Regions from separate parts of the Cobetia sp. PDI-23MA genome, predicted to be linked through region 2. Evidence: predicted binding sites of a transcription regulator. Region 2 holds the regulator's gene; each other region holds the start of a gene.
What was found. The regulator LexA, encoded in region 2, represses DNA repair genes until DNA is damaged. The targets are predictions, from matches to a motif close to TACTGTNTANNTANACAGTA.
Positions count from the first base shown of each region.

Region 1: the regulator LexA is predicted to act here: its motif matches at 7,242-7,261, upstream of AC5WNJ_RS07045 (LexA family protein).
Region 3: the regulator LexA is predicted to act here: its motif matches at 8,689-8,708, upstream of recA (recombinase RecA).

Region 1 covers NZ_CM183352.1:1,631,081-1,641,592, forward strand. The annotation lists gene AC5WNJ_RS07015 (aminotransferase) at 1-380, opposite strand, end outside; gene AC5WNJ_RS07020 (Zn-dependent hydrolase) at 664-1,920, shown strand; gene AC5WNJ_RS07025 (aldehyde dehydrogenase) at 1,986-3,476, shown strand; gene AC5WNJ_RS07030 (response regulator transcription factor) at 3,725-4,501, shown strand; gene AC5WNJ_RS07035 (NAD(P)H-dependent oxidoreductase) at 4,648-5,232, opposite strand; gene AC5WNJ_RS07040 (Y-family DNA polymerase) at 5,478-6,752, opposite strand; gene AC5WNJ_RS07045 (LexA family protein) at 6,761-7,222, opposite strand; gene AC5WNJ_RS07050 (glutamate carboxypeptidase) at 7,511-8,719, shown strand; gene AC5WNJ_RS07055 (putative quinol monooxygenase) at 8,827-9,138, opposite strand; gene AC5WNJ_RS07060 (CoA-acylating methylmalonate-semialdehyde dehydrogenase) at 9,378-10,512, opposite strand, start outside.
Region 2 covers NZ_CM183352.1:950,506-961,017, reverse strand. The annotation lists gene mfd (transcription-repair coupling factor) at 1-940, shown strand, start outside; gene AC5WNJ_RS04140 (S-methyl-5'-thioinosine phosphorylase) at 1,058-1,816, opposite strand; gene AC5WNJ_RS04135 (hypoxanthine-guanine phosphoribosyltransferase) at 2,038-2,619, opposite strand; gene AC5WNJ_RS04130 (mechanosensitive ion channel family protein) at 2,600-3,946, opposite strand; gene nagZ (beta-N-acetylhexosaminidase) at 3,995-5,149, opposite strand; gene AC5WNJ_RS04120 (L,D-transpeptidase family protein) at 5,409-5,951, opposite strand; gene AC5WNJ_RS04115 (TetR/AcrR family transcriptional regulator) at 5,951-6,628, opposite strand; gene lexA (transcriptional repressor LexA) at 7,187-7,816, shown strand; gene AC5WNJ_RS04105 (hypothetical protein) at 7,992-8,231, opposite strand; gene AC5WNJ_RS04100 (DUF6586 family protein) at 8,484-8,963, opposite strand; gene topA (type I DNA topoisomerase) at 8,963-10,512, opposite strand, start outside.
Region 3 covers NZ_CM183352.1:3,511,067-3,521,578, forward strand. The annotation lists gene AC5WNJ_RS14915 (tRNA dihydrouridine synthase) at 1-775, shown strand, start outside; tRNA gene AC5WNJ_RS14920 (tRNA-Arg) at 1,117-1,193, opposite strand; tRNA gene AC5WNJ_RS14925 (tRNA-Arg) at 1,290-1,366, opposite strand; tRNA gene AC5WNJ_RS14930 (tRNA-Ser) at 1,389-1,481, opposite strand; gene csrA (carbon storage regulator CsrA) at 1,945-2,136, opposite strand; gene AC5WNJ_RS14940 (aspartate kinase) at 2,495-3,742, opposite strand; gene alaS (alanine--tRNA ligase) at 3,852-6,455, opposite strand; gene AC5WNJ_RS14950 (regulatory protein RecX) at 6,698-7,342, opposite strand; gene recA (recombinase RecA) at 7,508-8,575, opposite strand; gene AC5WNJ_RS14960 (CinA family protein) at 8,791-9,327, opposite strand; gene mutS (DNA mismatch repair protein MutS) at 9,494-10,512, shown strand, end outside.

The DNA of each region.
Region 1 (10,512 bases), 680 kb from region 2:
GCCAGGCTGGCAAGCTTGGCGGACAGCTCTGCTGCCGGGATATTGGTCAGATTGTTGAACGTCGAGAAGTACGTCATGCGCGTGGCCTGTTCCGCCATCGCGTCACCAATTTCCTTGCGACCATGCCCCACGTTCACGCACCACAGCCCCGCGATACCATCGATGAAGCGGTTGCCTTCGATATCTGAAACATAGATACCGTCGCTATCACTGATGATGTCGCAACCCTGCTCGTGGAAGGTCGAGAAGTCAGTGAAGGGGTGGATGAAGTGATTTCTGTCCTTCTCCCAGACAGCCTGAGCATCGCCGCTCAGGCCATGGGCGGAATGTTCGGATGGCGCATTGATCGATGAGGTGTGATCCAGAGTGTTGGTGGTCATCAGTGTTGTCTCTTGTTGTTGGTGATGGCGGAGAGCCAGTAATTGTCTCGGTCTGGTGTCATGCAGCGTGCCAAGCGCTCTTCACTGTCGCTTTCGCTGCAATCGTTCACTGGAGCCAGCGTATCCAGATCGGATAGCCGCCCGGTATATCCCAATGGGGGTATTCCGCTCCTGGTGCGTGAGTTTCTAAGGTGACGGTCTACTCGATGTGACGGCGGGGTGCTGATCGACAGATCGGTACACGCCCATCGACATACGGACACAAGAACAAGAGGACGTAATCATGCGGGCAGTTGCACAAGAGGTTCAGGCGCTCAGGATCGATCAGCAACGTCTCTGGGATAGCCTGATGGATATGGCGAAGATCGGGGCCACGGCCAAGGGCGGCTCCTGCCGTCTTGCGTTCAGCGAGGAGGATACCCAGGGACGCCGCCTGCTGATGCAGTGGTGCGAGGCACTTGGTTGTCAGATGCGCGTCGATGAGGTCGGAAATCTGTTCATTCGTCGTGAGGGCAGCGAGCCGTCGTTGGCCCCGGTCTCGACCGGCAGCCACCTGGACACTCAGCCCAAGGGCGGACGTTTTGATGGCATTCTCGGTGTGCTGGCGGGACTTGAGGTCTTTCGAGTGCTGGATGCGCAGGGCATTGTCACGCGCCGGCCGCTGGAATTGATCGTATGGGGCAATGAAGAAGGTAGCCGCTTCTCCCCGGCGATGGTGGCCTCCGGCACCTACGCGGGCGTCTTTGAGCCGACTTATACCCTGGCGCGTGAAGACAGCGAAGGCATTACCTATGGTGAAGCGCTGGCGAGCACCGGACTGCGCACGCCAGATTTCAAGACGGGTCCCAGGTTGGACAGTTATTTTGAGCTCCACATTGAACAGGGGCCAGTGCTGGAACAGGAAGGCAAGTCACTGGGGGTTGTCACCGGCGTTCAGGGAATTCGCTGGTTTGATGTCACGATTTCTGGTGTCGCGGCGCATGCAGGGCCGACGCCGATGCGTTACCGCCGCGATGCGATGATGGCGGCTGCGCGTTTGATGGATCAGATCCACCAGCATGTGCAATCAGACCCGACGGGGAATGCACGTGTCACGGTGGGCACCCTGAATATTCCCTCCGCCTCGCGCAACGTCATTCCGGGCGAGGTCAGCATGACGGTGGACCTGCGCCACGTGAAAGAAGCCGAGCTTGAGTCACTGGAAGCCACGTTCATGTCGATGCTTGAGAAGGTGTCGGAGGAATATGGTGTCAGTGTGACGCAGGAGCGCATCTGGAAGTCAGAAGTCGTCGACTTCGATGAAGCATGCATCGAGGTCGTCAGGCAGGCCGTCGCCAATCAGGATGCTCCCTCACGAGAGATGATGAGCGGTGCTGGCCATGACGCCGTCTATGTCTCGCGCGTGGCGCCGACGGCAATGATCTTCGTGCCGTGTCTCGATGGCATCAGCCACAACGAGGCGGAATATGCTTCACCTGAAGACTGTGCCCTCGGCTGCCAGGTACTGCTGGAATCCGTGTTGGCGCGCGCGGGTCGCTGATTTCTCCACCGTTGCCATCTCGTTCTCACGTCTTTTCCGCCGCAGTCATCTCCCGGAGCCATACCATGCCACTCACTCATACCCAATGGCAGCAACGTGCCAGCCAGCTGTCCTTTGAAACTCGCGCCTATCTCGATGGCGAGTTCACCCACGCCGCCAGTGGCAAGACCTTTCCCTCTCTCAATCCTGCGACGGGCGACACTCTGGCGCAGGTGGCCTGCTGCGAGGCGCCCGAGGCAGAACGTGCCGTGGCGTGTGCCAGAGCTGCCTTCGACAAGGGCGATTGGTCGCGGCTGGCACCGGCTGCCCGCAAGCGCACCTTGCTGCACCTGGCAGAACTCATCGCCGAGCACCAGCAGGAGCTCGCACTGCTCGATACACTCGACATGGGCAAGCCGATCACCAGTGCGCTGGGCGATGTGGCCTCTGCCATTGAATGTCTACGCTATACCGCTGAGTCCCTGGACAAGCTCTATGGTCAGGTCGCGCCGACCGGCGAAGAAGCACTGGGACTGATCGTGCGTGAACCCTTGGGCGTGGTTGTCTCCATCGTGCCCTGGAATTTCCCGTTGATGATGACGATCTGGAAGATTGCTCCAGCCCTGGCAACTGGCAACAGTGTCATTCTCAAACCCTCCGAGAAGTCATCGCTCTCGGCGCTGCGCCTGGCGCAACTGATCGCGACGACGGATATTCCCCGTGGCGTCTTCCAGGTACTGCCGGGATTCGGCGCAGATGTCGGCAAGACCCTGGCGCTTTCGATGCAGGTCGATGCCATTGCCTTTACTGGCTCGACTCAGGTGGGCAAGCTTCTGACGCAATATGCGGGTCAGTCGAATCTGAAGCGCACTTTCCTCGAGTGTGGTGGCAAGAGCCCGAATATCGTGTTCGAAGACTGTGCTGACATCCCGGGCGTCGCACGTCAGGCCGCTGCCGCCATCTTCCATAATCAAGGAGAGGTTTGCATCGCAGGTTCTCGCCTGTTGGTGCACAACCGTATTCGCGAGCCATTCGTTCGTGCGCTGTGTGAAGCTGCCAGGAGCATGCAGCCGGGGGACCCGTTGGACCCGCAAAGCTTCATGGGCGCCATCGTCGATCAGGAGCAATACGACAAGATTGCCAGCTACATCGCGCTCGGTGAGCAGCAAGGGGCAAGACGTGAGGCGATCATCACGGGTGACAATCGCCAGGTTGAGGGCTGTTTCATTGCACCGACCATCTTCACTGGCGTGACGCCCGACATGGCGATTGCCAACGAGGAGATCTTTGGCCCGGTTCTCGCCGTCATGGGGTTTGATGATGAGGAAGAAGCGATTGCGATCGCCAATGACTCTGACTATGGGCTGGCAGCAGGGCTCTGGAGTCAGGACGTCAACCGGGTGATTCGTGTCGCGCGCCGACTGCAGTCTGGGCAGGTCTATATCAACAACTGGGCAGGGCCGGACATGACGATGCCCTTTGGTGGTGTGAAGCAGTCCGGTAATGGCCGCGACAAGTCATTGCAGACACTCGGTGAATATACCGAGACGAAGTCCATCTGGTTGGCCATTACCTGAATGGTGGTGGCGGGAATGAGCCGTACTGGACGTTCTGACACGAACAAGCGTCTTGCAATGAAAGCGCCAGGCTCATGCCTGGCGCTTTCATTGGCGTTCGGGGCGTGATGGCTCCGGATGCGCCAGCGTTATACCTTCGTTGGCTATGCTAGGATGTCTCGATACGTCACCAAGGTCGGCTCATGATTCACAAAGAGTTGTTGTGTGCTCCAGAAATATCGAGCTGGCATTGCGTGCTGGCGAAGCTGATGACATCGGCATCTTCGGCGGAATTCCCTCGCTTGCTGCAGGACGTCTTCCACGACCTTCTGCCTTTTGACACGATACTGGTCAGCACCTACAAGCAAGGGTGCGCACCCATCCTGATCTACGACAATTATCCTCCTGAGCGTCGGCAGCAGGGGGTAGAGCGTTATATTGGCGATGCCTACATATTGGATCCCTTCTATACCTCGACCCAGCAAAGCTGTCGTCCCGGCGTCTACCGCCTGAGTGAGCTGGCGCCTGATTGCTTCGAAGACAGTGAGTACTACAAGCATTATTACGGCGCGTTGGGGCTCAAGGATGAAATTGGCATCTTCATACAACTGCCCGGCGACATCGTGATGGTATTTTCGCTGGGATTGCATGAGACCTCTCTGCCGCTGACTCGAAAATCACTGCTGGCGCTCAAGAACCTGCAACCGATCATCGAGCCCCTCGCGCGCGAGTATTGGAAGTGGCAGGGCGTCAGTTTCGTGGATCGCCTGGAGCATCATGAGCCGGTAGAGGCCGCCTTCGATAGCTTTGGTGATGGTCTTCTGACGCAGCGTGAGCAGGACATCGTCAAGTTGTTGCTGGCCGGACACTCCACCAAATCTGCCGCGCGTGAGCTCGATATCAGCGATGGCACCGTCAAGGTACATCGCAAGCATATCTATCAGCGCCTTGCCGTCTCGAGCCAGGCCCAGATGTTCCGCCTGTTTCTGGATCACGTCTCGCTCGTCTCTCGCCAGAGCGGGGCACTGAGCCAGGTCGGGCCTTGATAGGTGTCCTCGAGCGTCGGATTATCGCTACTCGATGGCTGAATGACGGCTACTCAACGACGAAAGGCTGCCCATGGGCAGCCTTTCGTGTATTCGAGAGCTTGAGAGAGGCGTCATCAGCTCAGACTGTATGACGCCCCGAGCCTTCAGGCGCGGCCGACATGCTCGCGAAGGTGCTCACGATAGGCTTGGGTATAAGCGGGGATGTCCGGATTCTTGATCACGTCATTGGCCAGATAGGTCGGCAGTCCCTCGAGACCGACAAATTCCATTGCCTTGTGCACCGGATAGTAGACAGCGTCGATACCCTTGCCTTCGAAGAAGTTGCCCGCTTCATCGAAGGCTTCGATGGGAGCATTCCAGGTCAGTGACAGCATGTATCGGCGCCCCTGCATCAAGCCACCCGTGCCGTAGCCCTGGGTCGGGGCGGTACGATGCCGGCCATCGCTGGCATATAAGGCGCCATGGCCTTCTGTCAGGATCTCATCGAGATACTGCTTCACGGTCCACGGCAGACCCATCCACCAACCTGGGGTCTGATAGATGATCAGGTCCGCCCATAGTTGCTTCTCGATTTCCGCCTTGGCCTCGAAACCTTCCTCGATGACGGTTTCACGCACTTCATGACCCAGCTCGGCCAGCTCACCGCGCGCCAGTTCATGCAGCGTCGCGTTCAGTTCGCCATTGGAATGGGCGAAGGCCTTGCCGCCGTTGATCAGTAGAATCTTCATGCCGGGTACTCCACAACTGTTGGCTTTTCAGCAATGGCGTACAGCATGAGTGTTCGCAAGTCATTGATAAAGCGGCGCTGGCGTAAAACACCTTTGCTGTGGATGCAACAATCCGATCAGATTGCGCGCGATATCTACGCATTTAATCCCTTCACGCTCTCTGCGGTATGAACGCCCAGGAAAGGGATTGTATTGCTGATGGTTGTGGCGGTCGAAATTACGCTCAGAGCATTCGGCCAAGCCTACTAACGCAACCGCTTCAATTCCTGCCAGTTGGTGGTGTAGCGGGCGCTGCGGTGGGCGCAGCGCAGTTGCCAGGCGGCGTCGGGGCGTGCGACGCCGAGGCGCACGGTGCCGCGGCCCATCTTCTGATTCATGGCGTCCAGTGTCGCCATCAATTGCTGGCTGCGTTCGCGCTTGGCGATGTCCTCTTCGCTTTCCAGCAGCGAGAGTTGCTCGCGTGGCTGGTCGATGAGTTCGAGCAGCATCACGCCAGCCTTCATGAAGCGATAGCCGCGCAGGTAGATATGCTCCAGCGCCTGTTGCGCGGCGGCGAGTATCTCGCGGCTGTCATTGGTGGGGGCGGGCAGCTCGACGATGGTGCTGGGTGAGTATTGCGGCAGGTCGGGTCGGTGGCGATTGCTCTTGAGGAAGACCAGCACGGCGCGTGTCAGGCTGCCTTGATGGCGCAGCTTCTCGGCGCCACGCTGGGCATGCTGGCGGATGGCATCCCTGAGTTCATTCAAGTCACCGGTCATGCGCCCGAAGGAGCGCGAGGTCATGATGCGCTGGCGAGCGTCATCGGCATCATTCATCTCGAAGCAGGGCGTGCCTTGCAGTTCGCGCGCGGTGCGTTCCAGTACCACGGAATAGCGCTGGCCGATGGCGCGCGGGTCGGCGCAGCGCAGGTCCCAGGCAGTGTGCAGGCCTTGCAGTGCCAGGCGTTCGACCAGACGTCGGCCCACGCCCCAGACATCGCCCAGTGGCGTATCGGCCAGCAGGCGCTGGGTGCCGACTTCATCGGGTTCCAGCACGCAGACACCGCCGAATTCCGGACGCTTCTTGGCAGCGCGATTGGCCAGCTTGGCCAGCGTTCGAGTTGGCGCGACCCCGACACATACGGGGATGCCGGTGAACTTGCGGACATTGCGGTGCAGGGTGCGGCTCAACGTCAGCATCGAGTTGCGATCAAAGCCATCGAAACGCACGAACATCTCATCGATGGAGTAGGGCTCGACCCCGGCACAATATTCCTCCAGCACCTCTCGCACGCGCGCCGACATGTCGCCATACAGCTCGTAATTGGAGGAGAGCAGGTGGATGCGCCCCTCACGGACGAGTGGCTGTAGCTGGAAGGCGGGGGTGCCCATCTCCACGCCCAGCGCCTTGAGTTCGTTGGAGCGCGCGATCACGCAGCCGTCATTGTTGGACATCACGCCGACAGGGCGGCCCTCCAGGCGCGGGTCGAACACTCGCTCGCAGCTGGCATAGAAGTTGTTGCAGTCCACCAGTCCGATCATTGGCGTCTTCATACCGCGTATTCGTGGATGACGGAACGCACCACCCCCCAGACCTGGCATTCGAGGTCGAAGATCGCGACCGGCGGATACAGCGCATTGCCGGAGCTCAGATAGGGGCGCTGACCGATCATCTCATAACGCTTGACCACCACCTCTCCCTCGACCAGTGCCACCACGATATGCCCGGGGCGGGCATCGATGGAGCGGTCTACCACCAGGGTGTCGCCCTCATAGATGCCGAAGCCTTCCATGCTGTCACCCGCCACCGTCATGAAGAAGGTCGCTGCCGGGCGCTTGATCAGCCGCTCGTTGAGGTCCAGCGTGCGCCCCGCGTAATCCTCCGCCGGCGAGGGGAAGCCGGAAATGCCAGCGCGCCCCGTGATGTGAGGGTGCGGCAGTGCACAGGGTTCCGGCGTTGGATGAGGGCGAGCCAGCGAGGCGTGGGACGGCTGAGCGGCAGATACGGTCATGGGTGGGGTCTCCTTTCGATACTGTATTCCTATACAGTATCGGCGCTGAGAAGCCCTCAGGCAACCGATAATCCCTGCGAGTGCTGCACATTCACGAGACGCAGATCAGATGAGGTGCACCTGTGTTCAATGGTGGACGACAGGTAAAGCTGCTAGCGGAAAAAATTTCCCGGTAGGACTCGCATTTGCGTTTGCCTGATATCCGCCTTACCTTCGTTATTCCTTATATAACAATATTAGAGGTGGAAAATGCGGCTTCCGATGTTGGCGGTGGGTTTGGCATGCGGTATGTGCAGTGCCGGTGCGCAAGCGGCGGACTATCAGGATGTTCAGGATGCCGTCGAGCAACAGCGAGCGCCTCTGCTGGAGACGCTGGAAACACTGGTCAACGTGGATTCGGGAACGGGCTACCGTGAAGGCTTGAATGACGTTGAGGCAATGCTGACCCAGCATCTAGAAGCGCTTGGCGCACAGGTGGAAACGCACCCTGCCAAGACCTATGGCGGCAATACGATTGTCGGTCGCCTGCAGGGGGATGGCAGTCGCAAGATCATGTTGATGATTCACTACGATACCGTCTTCGATGAAGGCGCCGCCACGGAGCGTGCCTTCCGTATCGAGGATGGGCGTGCCTATGGCCCGGGCGTGGGCGATGCCAAAGGTGGTGCAGCCGTTATTCTGCACAGTCTCGAGGCGCTGAAGTCGCTCGGGTTTGATGACTATGGCCAGGTGACGGTTGTCTTCAATCCTGATGAGGAGAAGGGCTCGCCGGGCTCGCATGACCTGATTCATGAGCTGTCGGCAGATCAGGATGCCGTGCTGGTATTCGAGCCTACCTTCGCTGACCCGGGAGTCGATGCCGTCACCGTCGTCACCAAGGGCATCAACTATGCGTTTCTCGAGGTGAAAGGCCGTGCCTCCCATGCCGGTGGCGCACCAGAGGAAGGGCGCAACGCCATCATGGAGTTGTCTCATCAGCTGCTGCAGTTGAATGAGCTTGATGATGCGGACAAGGAGACGACGCTCAACTGGACGATCGTCGAGGGCGGCGTCAAACGCAACGTGATTCCGGAGCATGCCAGGGCGGAGGGTGATATGCGCTACTTCGATAGCAGCGAGTATCAGCGTGTCCTGGAAGAAGCGCAGGCCATCACGAAGAACCGGTTGATCGATGATACCGAAGTGGAGTTTCACCTCGAGAAGGGGCGTCCGCCGCTGCCTGACAATCCGCAGAGTCAGCAGCTGGCCGAGCAGGCCCAGAAGATCTATCAGGAGTTGGGGCAGACACTGCAAGCGGTCGAGATCGGTGGCGGCACGGATGCGGCCTACGCCTATCATGCAGATTCCGATAAACCGGCAGTGCTCGAATCCCTGGGGCTCGTCGGCGGCGGCTACCACAGCGATCAGGAGTTCGTGCTGGTCGATAGCGTCGTACCACGCCTTTATCTGACGACACGCATGATCATGCAGTTGTCCGAGGAACAGTCGCAGGAGTGAAACCGGGGCTATAGCGGTAAATGATATGCCGTCATGATGGCAAGCCCGATAAAAAAGCCCGGCCTCCTGGAGGCCGGGCTTTTTGGATCTTCCCCAATGCTGTTCTGTCAGCCCGCCGGGCTCAGGATGCGGATATCGCCATCGGCGATCCAGTCACCGGCATTGTCGCGGAAGCGCTGCATATGTTCCGTCTCGCGGTGGGCCTGCAGGGCATCGTGGGATTCCCAGGCTTCTACCACGGTGATGGTGTCGGGGCGTGGATCGTTGTCCTTGTCGGCGGCGCGCTCGGAGTCCATGCACGGATGGTAGGCGTGGCAGCCATCTTCCTCGCGCACGGTGGGCGCGACGGCGCAGAGTTCATTGAAGACATCCTGAACGTGGCCTTCCTTGGCGGTAACGGTGGCGATTACCCAGATCATCTTGGCTCCTTGTGACGGTACTGACCGCCGATGTTGTCGGGATTCTCGTGATGAGATGTCCCGACTATGTGGAGGCGTTTCTGGCCACTGCAAGGGGCAGGGGCTGACTCTGACTGCCGGCATGATCCTGCATGATGAGCACACGAAAGCGCCGGACAGCAGGGCTGTCCGGCGCAGTTGTTATCAGACGCAGTTGTTATTAGATGATGATCCGCGGATCAGAACGGGAAGGCGATGGTTCAGGACGGGAAGGCGAACTGGGCGCCTTCACGCAGGCCGGCGGAAGGCCAGCGCTGGGTGATGGTCTTGCGGCGGGTGTAGAAGCGCACCGCATCCGGGCCGTAGGCGGACAGATCGCCGAACAGCGAGCGCTTCCAGCCGCCGAAGCTGTGATAGGCGACCGGTACCGGCAGCGGCACGTTGATGCCGACCATGCCGACCTGGATATGATCACTGAAGTAGCGGGCGGCTTCGCCATCCCGGGTATAGATGCAGGTGCCATTGCCGTATTCGTGATCATTGATCAGCTGCATGGCGGCTTCCATCGAATCGGCGCGCACGACCAGCAGCACCGGGCCGAAGATCTCTTCCTGGTAGCAGGTCATCTCCGGGGTGACGCCATCGATCAGTGTGCCGCCGACGAAGAAGCCGTTCTCGCCGCCTTCGACCTGCGGATTGCGGCCATCGACCACCACCGTCGCGCCTTGCTGCTCGGCGCTGTCGATGTAGCCGACCACCTTGTCGCGATGGGTTGCGGTGATCAGCGGGCCGAAATCATTGCCCTTGTCGCTGTAGATGCCGACCTTGAGGCCTTCCATCTGCTGCTTCATCTGCGCGATCAGCTTGTCGGCGGCGTCATCGCCCACGGCCACTGCGACGGACAGTGCCATGCAGCGCTCACCGGAGGAGCCGAAGGCGGCGCCATTCAATGAATTGGCCACGTATTCCATGTCGGCGTCTGGCATCACGATGGCGTGGTTCTTGGCGCCACCGAGGGCCTGACAGCGCTTGCCGTTGGCCGCGGCGCGGCTGTAGATGTATTCAGCGATCGGGGTGGAGCCGACGAAGCTGACCGCCTGGATGCGCGGGTCGTCCAGCAGTGTATCGACGGCTTCCTTGTCGCCATTGACGACATTCATGACGCCGGCCGGCAGACCGGCCTCCATCAGCAGCTCGGCGATGAACAGCGTGGAGGTCGGGTCGCGCTCGGAGGGCTTGAGGACGAAGGTGTTGCCGCAGGCGATCGCCATCGGGTACATCCACAGCGGCACCATGGCCGGGAAGTTGAACGGCGTGATGCCGGCAACCACGCCCAGCGGCTGGAACTCGCTCCAGGAATCGATACCCGGGCCGGTATTGCGGCTATGCTCGCCC
Region 2 (10,512 bases):
TGTCGGCGTCGCCCACGGCCAGCTGCCGGAGCGCAGCCTGGAGCGGCGCATGTCGGACTTCTACCACAAGCGCTTCAACGTGCTGGTGTGCTCGACCATCATCGAGACCGGCATCGACATCCCGAGCGCCAACACCATCATCATCGAGCGCGCCGACAAGTTCGGTCTGGCCCAGCTGCACCAGCTGCGTGGGCGCGTCGGGCGCTCGCATCACCAGGCCTATGCCTACCTGCTGACCCCGCACCCCAAGGCGATGACCCGCGATGCGGTCAAGCGCCTGGAGGCGATCAGCGAATCCCAGGACCTCGGCGCCGGCTTCACGCTGGCCTCCCATGACATGGAAATCCGCGGCGCGGGCGAGCTGTTGGGTGACGAGCAGTCCGGCCAGATGGAAACCATCGGCTACTCGCTGTACATGGAAATGCTGGATCGCGCCGTGAAGGCCATCAAGGCGGGCAAGACGCCCAATATCGAGTCGCCGCTGGATGAAGGCGTCGAAGTCAGCCTGAACCTGCCGGCACTGATTCCGGCCGATTATCTGCACGACGTCCAGCAGCGCCTGATGATGTACAAGCGCATCAGCAACGCCGAGAACGCAAGCGACCTGCGCGAACTGCAGGTCGAGATGATCGACCGCTTCGGCCTGCTGCCGGAACCGGTCAAGACGCTGTTCCGCCAGACCCAGCTGCGCCAGCGCGCCCAGGCGCTGGGCATCATCAAGCTGGAGGCCGGCGCTGGGCGTGGTCGCATCATCTTCGGCGCCCAGACGCCGGTCGATCCACTGACGCTGGTCAACCTGATCCAGCGCCAGTCGGATGTCTACAAGCTGGAAGGCGCCGATACCCTGCGCTTCGCCACCGACATGGATGACGCCGAGAAGCGCTTCAGCTTCTGCGAGAGCTTGCTGGACCTGCTCAACGCCAAGACAAAGGCCGCCTGACGCGCCCTGGGCTGCCAGGCGCCTGGGCTCGAACTTGGGCATAAACTTGAGCGGAACATGAAGACGGCCTGCATCATCAATGCAGGCCGTCTTTGATATGCCGTGACAGGATCGCGCTCAACCCGAGCAACTGGTGCCTGAGACATGGCGCCCCAACAGCGCCGCCAGCAAGCGCTGCACCCTGGGCATTCCGGCCTCGATCACGGATTCCGTGCCTGCGCGGGTCGGCTCCTCTTCGCCGACGCCCGCAGCATGGCTGATCACCAGACACAGGCTGGCGTATTCCATCTCGAGCTCGCGCGCCAGCACGGCCTCGGGCATTCCCGTCATGCCGACCAGCGTATTGCCATCACGCGCCATCAGGCGGATCTCGGCGGCCGTCTCCAGCCGCGGCCCCTGCACCACGCCCAGCACCCCACCGGCCGTGAGGGGCAGCCCCGCCTCGGCGGCGGCCGTATGCAACTCCTCACGCCAGACCCGATGATACGGCCAGGCGAACGACACATGCTGGAACGGCTTGAAACGCCCATCGAAGAACGAACCCTCGCGGCCGGTGGTGTAATCGATCAGCTGGTCCGGCACCACCAGCGTGCCCGGGGCCAGCGTCGGGTCGATGCCGGACACGCAGTTGACTCCCACCACATGGCTCGCGCCCGCCTGCTTGAGCGCCCACAGATTGGCGCGATAGTTGATGCGATGGGGCGGCACCTTGTGCGGTTGACCATGACGGGCCAGAAACAGCAGCGACTGCCCATTCAGTCGCCCCTCCACGACGCCACAGGAGGCCGCCCCCAGGGGCGTTTCCTGCCCGCCGCGCCTGAGCACTTCCATGCCTGACCAACTGCCGAACCCCGTGCCACCGATCACCGCCAGCATCGCCCGCCTCCTTGCCATCCATGTGCAGGAACCTCCCGGGACCGGACACCCCGGCCCTCAGCGAACGCTACTCCGAGCCGACCGACGACGACAAGAAAAATCGTCACGCTCTGCGTCAGGAGAACAGAAGAGGCCCCGAAAACGACACCACCCGCCGCGGTTGCCCGGGCGGGTGGTGAATGGCGACCATATCGAGCGATGGCGGCTGCCATCCGCAGATCTTAAAGCCCCTTGGGCGCGAAGATGCCCGGCGCGTTACGCCAGTAGCCCTTGTAGTCCATGCCGAAGCCGAACAGGAAGCGGTCTTCGACATCGAGACCACAGAAATCGGCCTTGAAGCCCGGATAGGCCTTGCGATCGTGCTTCTTGTCGACCAGCACACAGCTGGACACGCTGCGCGCACCGGCTTCACGACAGTACTCGAGGATCGCGGCCAGGGTGCCACCCTCATCGAGAATGTCATCGACGATCACCACGTCGCGACCGGCCATCGGCAGCTCCGGATTGACGCGCCAAAACAGCTCGCCGCCACGCATCGCGCCACGGTAGCGAGTGGCGTGCAGATAATCGACTTCCAGCGGGAAGTCGAGGCGGGTCAACAGCTGGCCGGCGGTGATCAGGCCGCCGTTCATCACGCAATAGAAGATCGGCATGCGATCGCCGAGGCGTTCCGTCAGCTCAACGGCCATGCGGTCGAGTGCCACTTCAAGGTCAGCTTGCGGGATCAGGCAATCGGCATTGTCCATCACCTCACGCATTTCGTCATGCAGGGCGGTGAGAGTCTCAGGCGTCGGAGTCAGCATCGGGAGTTTCCTGGGTGTCACTGGCCTCATCTCCACGCCGGACGGGCGCAGAGGAGGATGTAGCAGCGGCGGTTGAATCAGAACGGCGGCGGGACCCGCGCGTCTGCGTGTCTGATGACGCCGCGGCATGCTCTGCCTCGGCGTCGTGTTCATGGTTGTGCCCTTCGAAGGACAGCACATCGGCAAAATGCAGACGCTGACCAGGCAGTGCCACCTGGGCATCATGCTCACGAATGATGTCGTGCACCTTGAGCAGGACATCCTGCTTGATCGCGTGGTACTTCACCCAGTCGGTGGTGCGCGTGAAGACATAGACGAAGAAGTTCAGCGAGTGCTCACCGTAGGTGGTGAAGTTCACGATCTGGGTGCGCGTCTGGTCGATCTCGTCATGGCCTTCCAGCATCTCGCGTACCGCGGCAACGATGGGGCCGACCTGGGCGGCATCCTCATAGCGCAGCCCCACGGTCTCGAAGATGCGACGATTGTACATGCGTGACGGATTCTCCACCGAGATGCTGGTGAAGATGGCGTTCGGCACGTAGAGGGGCCGCATGTCGAAGGTGCGGATGCGCGTCAGGCGCCAACCGATATCCTCGACGGTGCCCTCGATCTCGCGGTCCGGTGATCGGATCCAGTCGCCGACCTTGAAGGGCCGATCGAGATGGATCATCAGGGCGCCGAAGAAGTTGGCCAGCAGATCCCGCGCCGCAAAGCCGACCGCGATACCGCCGACACCGCCGAAGGCCAGCACCCCGGACAGCGAGACGCCGAGATTCTGCAGGATGGCCAGCCCCACCAGCACGACCACGACCGCACGCAGCAACTTGCTGATCGCCGAGGCCGTGGTGGCATCCATCGCACTGACATTGGTGCCGGGCGGCGGCATGGTGCGCAGCGCCTCGAAGCGCTTGACCATGCGAATCAACGCCCAGGCCAGCGCCAGCAGGGTCACGATCTGGCGCGCCGTGCCGAGGTATTTCTCGGCCCCGCCAAGGCTGAACTGGCCGGCGATGATGCCGAGCGCCAGCAACACCCCCATGCTGTAGAGCCAGAATGACACGGGATGACGCAGACCATGCACCAGGGCGTCATCCCACAGGTTGCGGCTCTTCTCGGCATGCGTCGCCAGGCGGGTGAGCACCACTCGCTCGATGAGATGCAGCAACAGCACCGCCACCAGCAGCAGAGCGAGATTGATGCCCCACAGCGGCAGGCCAAAGGTCTGCTCGACCCATTGGCGCAGCGGCTCGACCCATTGATTGATCATCTCTTCGGCAGGCGCTGCCAGCTTGTCGGCAGCAGCCTCGGTGGCGGATTGCTCAGCCATGGGAATTCCTTGCCAGTCTTCGACTCGAAAAAGGCACCGCGTGCCTGATTATTGCGCGCTACCGGACTCAGAGGCCGACCGTGCATCAGACGCGTCAGACGCCTCGGCGGTACCAGGCGTGCCCGAAGGCATGGCGACCTGCTGTGATGCCTGACTGGCCGCCATCGATTCGAGCCTCGCGTGAGTGCGCCGCCAGCGTGCCAACCCCACCAGACCATCAAGCGTCGGGCGAGCCCGCGCATAGCGCAGACGCGCCTGGCGCTTGCCACGGTGGCGCTGCTCATCGTCATCGAGGCTGTCGAGCACTTCGCGCGCGGCGGCAGGGTCATTGCAGACCAGCGCCATGTCGCAGCCGGCGTCCAGCGCCAGGCGCGCACGCTCTGCCGGGCTGCCTTCCGCGACGGCCGCCGCCATGCCGAGATCATCGGAGAAGATGGCGCCCTTGAAGCCGAACTCTTCGCGCAGCAGGCCCAACCAGCTGGGCGAAAAGCCCGCGGGACGTGCATCAAAATCCGGATAGATCACATGCGCCGGCATCACGCCGCCCAGGCGCTCGGCGAGGGCCGCGAAGGGCTTGAGATCATGCTCGCGCAGCTCGCGGAACGGACGCGGATCGACCACGCGCTCCAGATGGGTATCGGCCGAGATGCCACCATGCCCCGGGTAGTGCTTGCCGACGGCGGACATGCCCGCCTCCTGCAGCCCGTCGATGAAGGCGCCGCCCACCGCGATGACGTCTTCCGGCGTGGCGCCGAAGCTGCGATCGCCAATGATGGTCGAGCCCGCCACATCGATATCCAGTACCGGCGCAAAGGTGATATCACAGCCGATGGCTGCCATTTCCATGCCCAGCAGCCAGCCGGCATCGCGTGCCAGCCCCAGGCCTGCGGCCTGGGCGTCTTCGCCGCAGCCATCACAGTCACGCCCGAGACAGCACTGTGCCAGGCTGCGCATCGACGGCAGGCGTGTCACGCCCTCACGCAGACGCTGGACGCGCCCGCCTTCCTGATCGATGGCGATCAGCAGGTGGGGATTGACGCTGCGAATCTCGCGGCTCAGCTCCAGCACCTGCTCGGGAGAAGCACAGTTGCGCGCAAACAGGATGACGCCCCCGACGGCAGGACGTGCCAGCAGTTCACGTTCGTCGCGGGCGAGAGTCAGCCCCGCAACATCGACCATTACGGAGCCCAGTGGCTGTGTCATGTCATCCTTCCTGTCCATGGCCTGCGGCAGTGATATCCCATGCAGAGAGAGATCACGGCCGCCAGGACTTCATGTCTTTTACGGGGCTCGGCAGCCTGGAAGAAACGCGATGAATCAGGCTGCCAGCGCGAGGAAAGGCGCAATTCTAGCCGACTGAACCCCTATCGAACAGTCGCGGCCAGCTGCGCCCCGGCAAGGGGCTGTCACGCAAGTTCCGGTGACAGCTCATGGAGGGTATCAGACTCGGGCCCCAGCGCCTTCAGGGATGCAGCAGCACCGGAGTGCCAGGCACAGCCTCGGCAAAGAGTCGCAGCAGGTCATCATCGCGCAAGCGAATGCAGCCATGGGACGCCGCTACCCCCATGGGCTCCGTGCTGGGCGTGCCATGAAAATAGATATAACGGCGCAGGCTATCGACCCGCTCACCGCGAGCATTGCGACCGCGGTTGATGCCCGGCTCGCGGCCACTGAGCCATAGAATGCGCGTCAGGATCCAGTCACGCTCTGGATGCTCCAAGGCAAGCTCGGGGGTAAATACCTCGCCCGTGAAGCGCCGTCCACGATAGACGGCGCCACGCGGGTTGCCTGCCCCGATGGCGGCACGAATCACATGCCAGCCGCTTGGCGTGCAACCGCTGCCATCGAGCTCGCCGATACCGTTGAGGCCGCTGGAGATCGCGCAGGCGTATACCAGCGCGTCAGGGGCAGCCACGGAGGGCGGCGCATCACGACTGCCACTCGGCGCGTCATTGCGTATCTCAAGGCTCTGGCGCGCGAGATCCACTGCTACCCAGCAGGCCATCAGCTGGCCGCCTGGGTGACCGCCTCACCATCCCCGAGTGAGGCCGGCAACGGCGCTGCCATCGCCGCTACCACCACCGGACGCATGTGCTGGATCAGCTCACGCACCGTGGTGTGATGGCCGTACTCGGCCTCCTCGATATCCCGCAGTGCATCCAGGCCCGAGAAGGTGAAGATCACGCTGCCGAGCATGAAGTGCAGGCGCCAGAAGCGCTCGTTGTCCGGCAGATCAGGCGTCGCCAGCTTCAAAAGCTCGGCGAAGCGACTGAAGACCGTGCCGTAGTGCTCGCGAATATAGCGCCGCATGTGGCCCTGACCCTGGGTGTAGGCAAGCCCGAGCAGGCGCATGAAGGTACGCAGGCTGTTGCGCTCGGCCGGCACCTCCAGCACGGTACGCGCCATCACCTCCAGCAGGACCTCCAGCGGCACCTGACGCCCGGCGTATTGCTTCTCGACACTGTCGAGTGCCGCGTGGAAACGCTCACTGAACGGATCGAGATAGCGCGCGAAGACCGCCTGGATCAGCGATTTCTTGGAGCCGAAGTGGTAGTTCACCGCCGCCAGATTGACCTTGGCCTTGCTGGTGATGTTGCGCAGTGAGGTCTCGGCGAAACCACGCTCGGCGAACAGCACCTCGGCAGTATCGAGGATGCGGGTAACGGTATCGGTCTGGGCCATGGGCGGAACCCTTGTCAGGTAGAAGAGGACTGGAGTCGTAGGTCACGACGCAAGCGCCGCGCGGCGACTCTCTCATGAGGTGGTGCAGGTTCACCGGAAGGCCACGTACGATATCGGCTCGTTTGATCACGACACACGTGAGTACGACACAAGTGAGTACGACACATCCGAACACTGCCATCGGCGAACATCCGTTTGAAACACTTTGATTCTAGCGCGCCATGCCATGACTGACAATTCTCTCGCGTTTCAAACGCCAGAGGTTTAGCTGAGCCTGATATTCCTTCAATGCAGACCGTGCCGATTCAAGGACTCGTCGTGCTCGGTGACAGCCCCCCCCCCCGCAGGGCCACACCGGATTGACCTCGCGACAGCTTGCCTTGGATATCGACAAGCCAAGTCGGCAGACGGCGATATCTCGACGACTACCTGCCCTTTGAGGCCTCCACACAAGCCAGGATGCCTTGCATGACTGCCATGACTGGATACAATGACAGTTGTATGGATGCACACCCCGTGCCGTCAGCTCAAGATGCCGCCCAGGCCAAAGGCAATGCCATGACCCAGCCGCTTACTCCGCGCCAGCAGGATGTCTTCGACTTCATCATCAAGACCATCAAGTCCTCTGGCTACCCGCCGACGCGGGCCGAAATCGCCCAGGCGCTGGGCTTCCGCTCGCCGAATGCCGCCGAGGAGCATCTGCGTGCCCTCAAGCGCAAGGGCGCCATCGAGATGGTGCCGGGCACCTCACGCGGCATTCGCGTGCCGTCGCTGGCTGAAGTCGACGACAGCGCCAACGATGGTCTGCCGGTGATCGGGGAAGTGGCCGCCGGCAGCCCGATTCTTGCCAGCGAGCATATCGACCGTCACTGCCCGCTGCCGAGCGACTACTTCTCGCCGGCTGCCGACTACCTGCTGCGTGTGCGCGGCGTGTCGATGAAGGATGTGGGAATTCTGGAAGGCGACCTGCTGGCCGTGCATCGCACCACCAGCGTGCGTGACGGACAGATCGTGGTGGCACGCCTGGGAGATGAAGTCACCGTCAAGCGCTTCCGCCGTGACGGGCACTACGTGTGGCTGGAAGCCGAGAACGAGGACTTCTCGCCGATCAAGGTCGATCTGCGCACGGACAGCCTGGAGATCGAGGGTCTCGGGGTAGGCGTCATCCGCGATGGTGGCCTGCACTGAGGCCTTGACCAGCTGCGCCTTGAGCAACCTAGCGTTGCCCAGCAGCACTTTTCCATCAGGGCTTTTCTCGCAGAGCTTTTCTCGCAGAGCCCTGAGCAACGGAAAAGCCGCACGCATCGCACAAAAAAACCCGCCTCAAGGCGGGTTTTTTTGTGCGTGAAGCACGAGCGATGAATCAGTGCACGATGCCTTCTGACTGCTCATCCTCGTCTTCTTCCCCATCCCAGAGTCGAGTCCGGGTGATGGCGTGGTCGATCATCTCACGCGCGACCTCGAAACGATTGTCACGCAGCAGATCAGCGGCCTCGTCCGAAATGCGAATGCTGAGCAGCGGCTCACCTTCGCTTTCCGCGGCGCGCAGAATCACTTCACCATCTTCCATTTGCACAATTTCAAGTACGGCGGGATCGGACACGTCATTCCTCCTGCACGGCATCTCGCGAGATACCGGCGTCGTTGTAATCGTCAGCGCGACGGCTGGCAAGCCCGTCACCGCGTTGCCATCAGCGACGCAGAAAAAAGTACGACCACAGCCAGAGCCATGGTCGTACCGGAGAATGCAGGGCTTGCCACAATGCAATCAGTCTAGCACCCGTGAAGGCGAAACGTCACCCGATTGCCATGCGCCAGTCACCACCAGCGTGCAGCACCAGATCAACGCCTTGACCTACCACTCGACACTCGACTCGCGCAGCTGCGGCAGCAGCGCCTTGAATGCCGTGATGGCGGCGCTGAGACGCTCGGCCAGCGAGGCGCTCGAGGCTGCCGCGATGATCAGACCATCACCCCGCGAACGCGATTCCTCGCGGCGAGCGACGCCACCCTCTTCATGCAGACGGGTCACATCCGCGATCAGCTCAGACAACCAGCTGTCAGGACGCTCAAGCAGGCTGCGCAGCTGCTCGACCTCGGCAATGGGCGTCGGTGGTGTGGCCAGGCGCTCGCGCCAGCTACCCTCTGGCCAGCGCGCCGTCACGGCACACTCTTCCAGCAATGACGCCAGCGCCAGCTCCAGCAGGGCGAGCGCGCCCTCTTCACCGGCCATGCGACGCGCCACGGCATGCTCATCGTCGCCAGAGACCGCTGATTGGGCCAGCAGCAACTCGGCCTGATACAGCAGCTGATTGGTACGGGCACGCTGGCTCATCAGCTCTTGGCTCCCTTGCGCTTGTCCTCGACGACCCAGCGGCCGTTGTCGTAGGTCGCCTTCCAGCCGGTCGCCTTGCCTTCCTCATCGGTCATGACGTACTGAGCCTTGACCTTGCGCGAGAAGCGAATCTGTGCCGGACGTCCATCCGGGTCCTGATCCGGGGCCTCGAGAATGAAGTGATACTTCTCCGGCAACTCGTCGGCGTGCGCCTTGAGCTCCTTGACCAGCGGCGGACGCGTCTCGCGATTCTTGGGGAACTGGCTGGCCGCCAGGAACAGACCACTGGCGCCATCGCGCAGCACGTAGTGGTCCTCGACCTTGACGCAGGCAAGTTCCGGCATCGGAATCGGGTCCATCTTCGGCGGCGCCACTTCACCGGACTTGAGCAGCTTGCGGGTGTTCTTGCAATTCTCGTTGGTGCAGCCGAAGTACTTGCCGAAACGCCCGGTCTTGAGCTGCATGTCGGAGCCGCACTTGTCGCACTCGATCACCGGGCCATCGTAGCCCTTGATGCGGAACTGACCTTCCTCGACCTCGTGACCGACACAGTCCGGGCTATTGCCGCAGACGTGCAGCTTGCGCTGCTCATCGATCAGGTAGCTGTCCATCGCGGTGGCGCAGATCGGGCAGCGACGCTTGGCGCGCAGCGCATCCGTCTCGGCATCTTCACCGGCATCGGCCGCCACGGCTTCATCGCCCGGCAGCAGATCGATGGTGGTCTTGCAGCGCTCCTTGGGCGGAAGGTTGTAGCCGGAACAGCCCAGGAAGACCCCGGTCGAGGCGGTACGAATCTGCATCTCACGCCCGCAGGTCGGGCAGGCGATGTCCGTCGGCACCGGCTGGTTCGGACGCATGCCCTCTTCGGACTGGGCGTGGTCCAGCTCGGCCTTGAACTCGGCGTAGAAGGTGTCCAGCAGCTCGCGCCAGTTGCGCCCGCCGTTGGCCACCTCATCGAGGTAGTCTTCCATGCGCGCCGTGAAGCCGAAGTCCATCAAATCCTTGAAGGACTCACTGAGGCGATCGGTGACGATGTCGCCCAATTTCTCGGCATAGAAGCGACGGTTTTCCAGCGCCACGTAGCCACGGTCCTGGATGGTGGAGATGATGGCGGCATAGGTGGACGGACGACCGATACCACGCTTTTCCAGCTCCTTGACCAGGCTGGCCTCGGTGTAACGCGCCGTGGGCTTGGTGAAGTGCTGCAGCGGCTGCAGCTCGACCAGGTCCAGCGTCTCGCCGATGGCAAGATCCGGCAGCGACTGGTCCTCTTCCTTCTTGCCCATCGGTTTCATGACACGCGTGTAGCCGTCGAACTTGAGCACACGGCCCTTGGCGCGCAGCTCATAGCCATCCACTTCGATGGTCAGCGTGGACGACAGGTATTCGGCCGGCAGCATCTGACAGGCCACGAATTGGCGCCAGATCAGCTCATACAAACGCTCGGCATCACGCTCCATGCCGGCGAGGTCGGTGGCACGACGCGTCACCTCGGAAGGACGAATCGCCTCGTGCGCCTCCTGGGCGCCCTCCTTGCTGGAGTAGACGT
Region 3 (10,512 bases), 1.4 Mb from region 2:
CTGCCCGGCCAAGACCGTCAACCGACATGATGGTGGCGCGGCATTGCTGCGCTCGCCGGAACGCGTCTTCCGCGCAGTGGAAGGCGTGCGCAAGGCACTCGAGGGCACGGGCGTACCGGTCACCGCCAAGATTCGTCTCGGCTTCAATGATCGGCGCCTGGCGCTGGCCTGCGCTCAGGCTGCCGAGGCAGGCGGGGCGACTCAGCTGGTGGTGCATGGCCGCACCAAACAGGAAGGCTATCGCCCACCGGCGCACTGGGAATGGATTGGCAAGATCACCTCCGAGCTCTCCATTCCGGTGGTCGCCAATGGCGATATCTGGGATATGCACTGCTACTGGCGGGCGCGCTCCCTGTCCGGCTGTCGCGATGTCATGCTGGGTCGCGCCGCCCTGGCCGACCCCTTCCTGGCGGCACGCATCAAGCATTGGCAGGCGAGCGGCGAGCTGCTGCCCGAGACGGACTGGACACAGCGTGCGCAGGTGCTGCTCTCTCACGCCGAGCGCTGCGCTCACCTCCCTGACAAGGTGATGGTGCCGCTGCTCAAGCAGTGGATGAACATGATGCGCCAGAGCGGCAACGCGGAAGCCGAAAGCCGTTTCCAGGCCATCAAGCGTCACAAGGGGCGTGCAGAGTTCTTCACCGGCCTGGTGGCCGGCACTGCGCTGGAGCTGGCGCCGAGTCTTCTCACCTCAGTGACTCGCATGGCGGAACCGGCTCAGGCATCGGAATCGACCCAGGCATCGCAAACAGAAGCCGTGAACACCCTAGCCTGAGCCTGAACATCAGCACCGGCCAACACCCGATCCGGCCGCTGCCCCGATCACTGAACCAAAAAAAAGGGCGCCCCTCGCGAAAAGGGCGCCCTGGCGATCGTCCGCCCGAAGGCGTGACATCACAGTCAAGGAAAGCGGTAGAACACCAAGATCGTCGGCAATGCGGGGATCGGGGCCGTGCAGGCAGCGATCACTCGGCGCTGACCTTGCCTCATGGACTTGCTTCAGAGCCTTGTTTCAGAACCTTGTTTCAGAACCTGGCCTCAAAGCCTGGCTTCTTTCATTGCCTGACTTTTCTTCAGACGAAGAAAAACCCGCTTCGTTGAAGCGGGTTTTTCAATTGGCGCGCCCTGGAGGATTCGAACCTCCGACCGCCTGATTCGTAGTCAGGTACTCTATCCAGCTGAGCTAAGGGCGCATAAACCTTGAAATCTGTGGCCTGAGCATTTCAAATGACTTCAGGACTTTATCGTGCGAGTACTGCGTCTTGCCAACTTCATGTCTTGCGTTGCAGTGGCGCGCCCTGGAGGATTCGAACCTCCGACCGCCTGATTCGTAGTCAGGTACTCTATCCAGCTGAGCTAAGGGCGCATCTTACTGCATTTGTACCTAATGGCGGAGAGAGAGGGATTCGAACCCTCGATAGGGCTATAAACCCTATACTCCCTTAGCAGGGGAGCGCCTTCAGCCACTCGGCCACCTCTCCTCATCAGGTACGGCGCATATATTACTCATTTGATTGGGCTTTGTCCAGCCCCTGTGTCGATTTTTTGGCTTCGATGCTGAACATCTCATCACCACTCGACAACAGGCTCGAGGCTGCGCGCCCCCAAGCAATCTCCCCGCATGAACCAGAACATGACGATGGCTAGCCTGTCGTCGCGTCTCGTTCGAGGGAGCGGGCATATTACCGAACCAGAATCGGCTTGTCTCCCCCTTTTTGAGAAAAAAGCCAAATTTTTCCCTTACGGAACACAGACTTGAACATGCCGCCCTCTCATCACCTCGCATGAGCCGCTGCTCATGGAGGTAAGTACGCCGTTTTTCATGAGCTAGGCGGGCCGCCCTCACCTGCCGCAAGCCCACACACGCGAACGCCAGCCATGGGGACAATGGCTGGCGTTCATCGGGTCGTGCAGTGTTGTGCGACGTGCAGGCGCAGCATGCCGTCAGGCAATGGCATCGCCATTGTCTTCTTTCTCACGCTGGATGCGCTGATAGATCTCTTCTCGATGGACGGCAACGTCCTTGGGCGCGTTCACACCGATACGCACCTGATTACCTTTCACTCCGAGAACGGTGACAGTGATGTCGTCTCCGATCATCAGAGTTTCACCCACTCTACGGGTCAGGATGAGCATGACTGATCTCCTTGTCAGAAATTCAAAACAGCTGGGACTTCAACGGGATGTGGAGGCGGCGATCGACCGGGACAAGTCGGCCACCCTGATGCATGAAGCTCGAATTATGCGCCATGCATGCTCCGACGGCCAATGCCATACCTTCATCACACCCGATAGACACGTTGAATGAAAGCGCCCGATGCACAGACTGACATTCAGAAGAATGACAGAAAATGCATCGGGCGCTGTCGACTTCACGTACCGCACGTCTGCCAGACCAATATCCCCGGCCTGGGCACCGACGCTTCACGACTTGGGCAAGTCATTGATTGTCGGTGCCTTTACGACTTACTTGCTGCACGCTCCGTGGTGAGACTCAGGCAGTCTCGTCGCTGATCGCTTCTGCATCCAACCCGAAAGCGGTGTGCAGAGAGCGAACCGCCAGTTCCATGAATTTCTCGTCGATCAGGACGGAAATCTTGATCTCTGAAGTGGAGACCATGCGGATATTGATGCCTTCTTCCGCCAGTACGCGGAACATCTTGGAGGCGACACCGGCGTGAGAACGCATGCCGACACCGACCAGCGAGACCTTGGCGATGTTGTCATCACCGCGCATCTCACCACCACCGACGGACGGAATCACCGTCTCGGTCAGGATGCGCTGGGTCGCCTTGAAGTCGGTCTTGGCGACGGTGAAGGAGAAGTCAGTGGTATTGCCGTCCGGAGAGACGTTCTGGACAATCATGTCGATTTCGATGTTGGAATCGGCGATCGGGCCCAGAATCTTGGAAGCGACACCCGGGATATCCGGCGTGTTGAGCAGAGTCAGCTTGGCTTCGTTGACATTGAAGGCGATGCCGGAGATCAGCGGTTCTTCCATGTTGTCTTCTTCCTCAGCGACGATCAGGGTACCCGGGCCATCCTCGAAGGAAGACAGCACACGCAGGGGAACATTGTACTTGCCGGCGAATTCCACCGAACGGATCTGCAGGATCTTGGAGCCCAGGCTCGCCATTTCCAGCATTTCCTCGACGGTCACCGTTTCCAGACGACGTGCCTTGGAGCACACGCGCGGGTCAGTGGTATAGACACCATCGACATCGGTGTAGATCTGGCACTCATCCGCCTTCAGTGCGGCAGCCAGGGCGACACCGGTGGTGTCAGAGCCACCACGACCCAGCGTCGTGATATTGCCCTCTTCATCGACACCCTGGAAGCCTGCCACCACGACCACCTTGCCATCGTCGAGGTCTTCACGCAGGTCATCGGTATCGATGCGCTGGATACGCGCCTTGGTGTGCGCGCTATCGGTGCGGATGCCCACCTGGGCCCCCGTGTAGGAGGTCGCGTCGACGCCGATCTTCTGCAGCGCCATGGCCAGCAGGGAAATGGTGACCTGCTCGCCAGTGGAGACCAGCATGTCCATCTCGCGCGGTGTCGGGTCATCATTGATCTCGCTGGCGAGACCGATCAGTCGGTTGGTCTCGCCACTCATGGCAGAGACGACCACGACAACCTGATGCCCTTCATCGCGGAATCGCTTGACCTTCTCGGCGACGGCCTTGATCCGCTCCACCGAGCCGACCGAAGTGCCTCCGAACTTCTGAACGTATAGCGCCATGTGCGTTTCCGTTATCCGTGTCCGTTTGCGTTGTCCCCACATGAAGCTCATGTGAGCCCAAAAAGAAGCCGGGTCTCCCCAAGAGGAGCCCGGCCTTCATCTTGTACCGTCAGCCCAGCTGGGCGTCTACCCATGATGGCACACCGGCCAGTGCGCCCGGAAGCGAGGTGGCATCACTGCCACCGGCCTGGGCCATGTCAGCACGACCGCCACCCTTGCCACCGACCTGCTCGGCCACGTGGCGTACCAGGTCACCCGCCTTGACGCGCGAGGTCAGGTCGTCGGTGACACCGGCGATCAGGCTGACCTTGTCACCATCCGCGACGCCGAGCACCAGGATGCCGGAGCCGAGCTTGGACTTGAGGTCATCCATCAGGCCGCGCAGCTCCTTGCCGGAGACGCCTTCGACCTGCTTGGCCAGCACCTTGATGCCCTGGACATTCGCGATGTCGCTGAGCATGTCGCTGGCCGAGGCAGACGCCAGCTTGGCCTTGAGGCGCTCAAGCTCCTTCTCGAGGCCGCGGTTGCGCTCCAGCAGGCTGCCAACGCGCTCCTCGACCTGTTCCGGCTTGGCCTTGAGACGCTCACCGAGGCGAGTCAGGGTCGCTTCCTGCGCAAGCAGGAAGTCACGCGCGGCGCGACCGGTGATGGCCTCGATACGACGCACGCCGGACGCGATACCGGTTTCGGCGAGAATGTGCATCTGGCCGATGTCGCCGCTGCGCTTGACGTGAGTCCCGCCGCACAGCTCGATGGAGAAGGCATCCTGACCGATGGTCAGCACGCGGACTTCCTCACCATACTTGGCATCGAAGAGTGCCGCTGCGCCGCGCGCCTTGGCCTCATCGAGACTCATGAACTCGATGGTGGTCTCGGCATTGGCCAGGATCTGCGCGTTGACGATGCGCTCGACCTCGGACAGCTGCTCGGCCGTCATCGCCTCAAAGTGGCTGAAGTCGAAGCGCAGACGCTCGGCCGTGACCAGCGACCCCTTCTGTTGAACGTGCTCACCCAGCACCAGACGCAGCGCTTCGTGCAGCAGGTGCGTGGCGGAGTGGTTGCGCACGGAAGCCGCCCGCAGCTCGGCATCGACCTGCGGACGTACCTTGTCACCGACCTTGAGAGCGCCTTCGATCAGCACACCGTGGTGCAGGTGATGGCCGGTCTGCTTCTGGGTATCGCTGACCTGAAAGCGGCCGCCATCCAGATGCAGATAGCCAGTGTCACCGGCCTGGCCACCTGACTCGCCGTAGAACGGGGTGGTATCGAGCACCACGATGCCCCTGGTATCCACCTCAAGCTGCTCGACGGCATTGCCTTCGGCGTCGAACAGCGAGGTGACGGTGGCTTCCCCTTCCAACTGGTCGTAACCGGTGAAGACAGTCTCGCCTTCCAGCACCAGGTTGGCGGAGTAGTCGCCGCCGAAGTTGCTGGCGGCACGGGCGCGATCACGCTGTGCTTCCAGGGCCGCCTGGAAACCTGCCTCATCGAGGATCAGCTCGCGCTCGCGGCAGATGTCGGCGGTCAGGTCATACGGGAAGCCGTAGGTGTCATAGAGCTTGAAGATGGTCTCGCCGTCGAGGGTATTGCCCTCGAGGCCAGCGATGGCTTCTTCCAGAAGCTTCATGCCATGTTCCAGCGTACGCGCGAACTGCTCCTCTTCCTTGAGCAGCACCCGTTCGATCTGCTCGCGTGCGGCGCGCAGTTCCGGATAGGCATCGCCCATCTCGCTGTCGAGAGCCGCGACCAGCTTGTAGAAGAAGCTGCCACGCGCGCCCAGCTTGTGACCGTGACGCACGGCGCGACGGATGATGCGACGCAGCACGTAGCCACGGCCTTCGTTGGAGGGCAGCACGCCATCGGCGATCAGGAAGGCGCACGAGCGGATGTGGTCAGCCACCACGCGCAGTGACGGCGTGGCGATGTTGTCGTGACCGATGATCTCGGCCGCGGCGGCCAGCAGATTCTGGAACAGGTCGATCTCGTAGTTGGAGTGCACGCCCTGCATCACGGCCGCGACACGCTCCAGGCCCATGCCGGTGTCGATGGACGGCTTGGGCAGCGGGTGCAGCGTGCCCTCGGCGTCGCGGTCGAACTGCATGAAGACCAGGTTCCAGATCTCGATGTAGCGATCGCCATCTTCGTCCGGGCTGCCCGGCGGGCCACCGGCGACGTCTTCGCCGTGGTCATAGAAGATCTCGGAGGACGGGCCACACGGGCCGGTGTCGCCCATCTGCCAGAAGTTGTCCTCGCCGAGACGCGAGAAGCGGTTCTGATCGATGCCGACCTCGTTGAACCAGATGTCACGGGCTTCGTCATCGCTGACGTGCACGGTGACCCACAGCTTCTCCTTCGGCAGGCCGAGTTCTTCGGTCAGAAACTTCCAGGCGAACTGGATGGCTTCGCGCTTGAAGTAGTCGCCGAAGCTGAAGTTGCCCAGCATCTCGAAGAAGGTGTGGTGGCGGGCGGTATAGCCGACGTTATCCAGGTCATTGTGCTTGCCACCGGCGCGCACGCAGCGCTGCGCGGAGGTCGCACGGCTGTAGCCACGCGGGTCACGGCCCAGGAAGACATCCTTAAAGGGCACCATGCCAGCGTTGGTGAACAGCAGTGTCGGGTCATTGTTCGGCACCAGAGAGCTGGTGGGCACGATGGTATGGCCTTGCTTCTCGAAATAGGTCAGGAAGGCGTTTCTGATTTCTGCGCTTTTCATAAAGGTTCCGTAGCGATGTGCGTAAAGACGCTCCGGGGGTCTTCTGCATGACTTCCGCATGGTTTCTGCATGTTCATCCATGTGGGTATGCATGGAGGTGCAATGAAAAGCATGAAAGAAGGCGCCTGCCCCGTGCCGTCGCAAGACGACCTAGTATAACGCCTGTTCGCGCAAGCTAAAGGGGGGGAAATGTCCTGAAGCGCCGGTTTACGCGCCATGAGAGCCAAACAGTCGCCCGCCAGCTAGCCTTCTTCCCCCTCATCACTCCAGGCGGACTCCATGGCATAGCGCAGCTGCTCATAGTCGAAGCCGCGCTGGAGCAGAAAGCGTTCGCGCCGTGCGCGCTCCTTGTGCCCCTCGCCGGGGCCGGAAAAGCGCCTGGCCAGCGTCTCGCGCGCCAGTTCGAAGAAATCCACCACCTCGACATGACCGAAGACATCCGGCGTCGGGTCACTGGCGGCACGCATCACGGCATTGAGCGTCTCGTTATCGATACCACGCTGGCGCAGCTCCTGCTGAATACGCCTGGGCCCCTGCCCGCGCAGGACGCGCATCCGCAGGAAGCTGGCGGCAAAACGCTCATCGGACTGCAGGCCTTCCTCGGCCATGCGCTCCAGCACCTCCTCGATCAGCAGTTCGACCTCATCGCGACTCAAGGCCGCCGGTGCACCCTCCTCGCCCGCAGCTTGCCGTTCTGCCAACTCGTCATCGCTGAGCGCCCGCAGATAGTCACGCTCTCGGAGATAGTCGTGCAGTTCGCGGCGGCTATGTTCGCGGCGCGCCAGACGCGCGATGGCATCATTGCGCGCACGCCGTTGCGGCGTCATCGCGCCTGAGTCGAGCGGTTGATACTCAGGCCCGCCCAGTGATGTGCTGTCATCGTGCATGGTCATGCTCCCCGGGTTGAGCAGAAGGGCATAGAGGGAGGTGAACGCAAGGCGCCCGCCTCCGAGTCATCGGGGCGGGCGCCTTGGGACCAGCGCAACGGGTCGTTCTCGACCCGCTGCGCTGACGCCAGCCTGGCGGCCGGCGTACTTGCTCAGGAGCGATCCTCAGTCGAGATCGATATCCAGATCGTCCTCACTCTCGGCGGCCGCGGTTTCCTGCGGCTCTTCCTTGGCTTCCGGTGCTGCCAGCAACTGGGCGCGGATCTGGTTTTCAATCTCCTCCATGATGGCGGGATTGTCTTCCAGGTACTGAGCGGAGTTGGCCTTGCCCTGACCGATCTTGCTGCCCTGATAGCTGTACCAGGCACCTGACTTGCCGACCAGACCGCACTGCACACCCAGGTCGATCACCTCACCGGCGTGATAGATGCCCTTGCCGTAGAGAATCTGGAACTCGGCCTGACGGAACGGCGGCGCAACCTTGTTCTTGACGACCTTGACGCGGGTCTCGTTGCCGGTGACTTCATCACCGGACTTCACGGAACCGGTACGGCGGATATCCAGACGCACACTGGAGTAGAACTTCAGGGCGTTGCCGCCAGTCGTGGTCTCGGGGCTGCCGAACATCACGCCGATCTTCATGCGGATCTGGTTGATGAACACCACCATGCAGTTGGCGTTCTTGATGTGCCCCGTCACCTTGCGCAGTGCCTGGGACATCAGACGCGCCTGCAGGCCAACGTGGGAGTCACCCATCTCGCCTTCGATCTCGGCACGCGGCGTCAGTGCCGCCACGGAGTCGACGATGATGACATCGACGCCGCCGGAGCGCACCAGCATGTCGACGATCTCGAGCGCCTGCTCACCGGTATCGGGCTGGGAGACCAGCATCTCATCCAGGTTGACGCCCAGCTTCTCGGCGTAGGACGGATCCAGCGCGTGCTCGGCATCGATGAAGGCACAGACCTTGCCCTGCTTCTGCGCCTGGGCGATGACCGAGAGAGTCAGGGTCGTCTTGCCCGAGGATTCCGGGCCATAGATCTCGACCACGCGCCCGAAGGGCAGGCCGCCGATGCCGAGTGCGATATCCAACCCCAGAGAACCGGTGGAAACCGACGGGATGGCCACACGCGGGGCATCACCCATGCGCATGACGGCGCCCTTGCCGAACTGGCGCTCGATCTGGGACAGCGCCGCGTTCAGCGCCTTGGTACGATTGTCGTCCTTTGCCATGTGGCCTCCTGTCGAACGGCGGAGCCACACGGGCTGCCACCTGGAATAGAGAATTCTGTCACTGGGAGCTGAGCAGACACCGTCAGACTAGCGGCTGAGGTGTCATGGCAAAACCCTGTATACATGGACAGTATAATGCCGCAAGTTGCGTCGCTCTGCCAGTCCGGTGGTGCGCTTTTTCAGGCAGCACCCTCATCGCGGGGCCTGCACCTGGCTCACGCGTCTTCGGTGCCGACCTGCAAGGCCTCCACGCGCTTGATCAAGCCCTGCAACGCCTCCCGCACGGCGGCGTCACGCACTGCCTGTCGGTCGCCGGAAAAGTGACAGCAGCGTGCCTGCTGGCGCGTCTCGCTCCCCCACGCCAGCCATACGGTGCCGACGGGCTTCTCGTCACTTCCCCCGCCGGGGCCGGCCACGCCGCTGATGGCCACCCCCAGCTCAGCGCCGCTTTCGCGACAGGCGCCCCGCACCATCTCGCACACGACCGCCTCGGAGACAGCGCCGAAAGTTTCAAGCGATGCCTCACTGACCCCCAGCAAGCGCTGCTTGGTGGCATTGGAATAAGTCACGTAGCCCGCATCGAAATAGCGGGAGCTGCCGGCAATCGCCGTGATCGCGGCACTCACCCCGCCTCCGGTGCACGACTCGGCGGTGGTGACGCGCACGCCGCGCGCGACTGCCAGTGCCTGCAACTGCTCAGCCAGGGTATTCGCGCACGCAGCCTCGGGGGCCGTACCAGTCAATTGACTCACGAACTTTCTCCTTGTGGAGGTCATCGGGTGAAAAAGGCAGCGAGCATGAGACATCACAGGCATTGGAGCCGGCCGCGCCAGTCCGTAGAATATCGCGCATCCCGCATGCCGTGCTCTCGCATGTGTGCTTTTTCCCATTGCAGTGCAGTCAAGGAAGTCCATGGCCATGGCCAAGAACAGCGCGCCCCAGATGACGCCGATGATGACGCAGTACATGAAGATCAAACGCGAGCACCCCGGCGTGCTGCTGTTCTATCGCATGGGCGACTTCTATGAACTGTTTCATGAGGACGCCAAGCGCGCAGCACAACTGCTCGATATCACGTTGACGGCGCGCGGCAGCTCCGGTGGCTCACCGATTCCCATGGCAGGGGTGCCCTATCACAGCGCCGAAGGCTATCTGGCACGCCTGGTCAAGATGGGTGAATCGGTGGCCATCTGCGAGCAGATCGGTGACCCGGCGACCAGCAAGGGCCCCGTCGAGCGCAAGGTGGTGCGTATCGTCACGCCGGGCACCCTGCATGATGAAGCGCTGCTGGATGCCAACCGCGACAACCTGCTGGTAGCGCTGCACCGCGACGGGGACACCTGGGGCCTGGCGGCACTCGAGCTGTCCTCCGGTCGCTTCAGCGTGCTCGAGGTCAACGGTGATGATGAGCTGCAGGCAGAGATCCAGCGCCTGTCACCTGCCGAGGTCATGGTCGGTGAAAGCCGTACCCTCCCCGCCAGCCTGGCCTCGCGCCCGGGGCTGACGCGTCAGAGCGACTGGCACTTCGATCACGAGACAGCCCTGCGCCTGCTGTGCGACCAGTTCGGCGTCCAGGACCTCAACGGCTTCGGCTGCAGCCATCTGACGCGCGCCGTCACGGCTGCCGGTGCCCTGCTCGACTATGCTCGCGATACCCAGCGCACCGGGCTGCCCCATGTGACCGCACTGGCGGTCGAAAGCCGCGATGACTCGGTGGTGATCGATGCCGCCAGCCGTCGCAACCTCGAGATCGACACCAACCTGGGCGGCACCAGCGACAACACGCTGGCCAACGTACTGGATGTCACCGCGACCGCGATGGGCTCGCGCCTGCTCAAGCGCTGGCTGAATCGTCCGTTGCGCGATCAGCGTCAGATCGGCCAGCGCCAGGCGGCGGTACAACGCCTGCTGGATGGCGACTATCCCTTCGAGCTGCA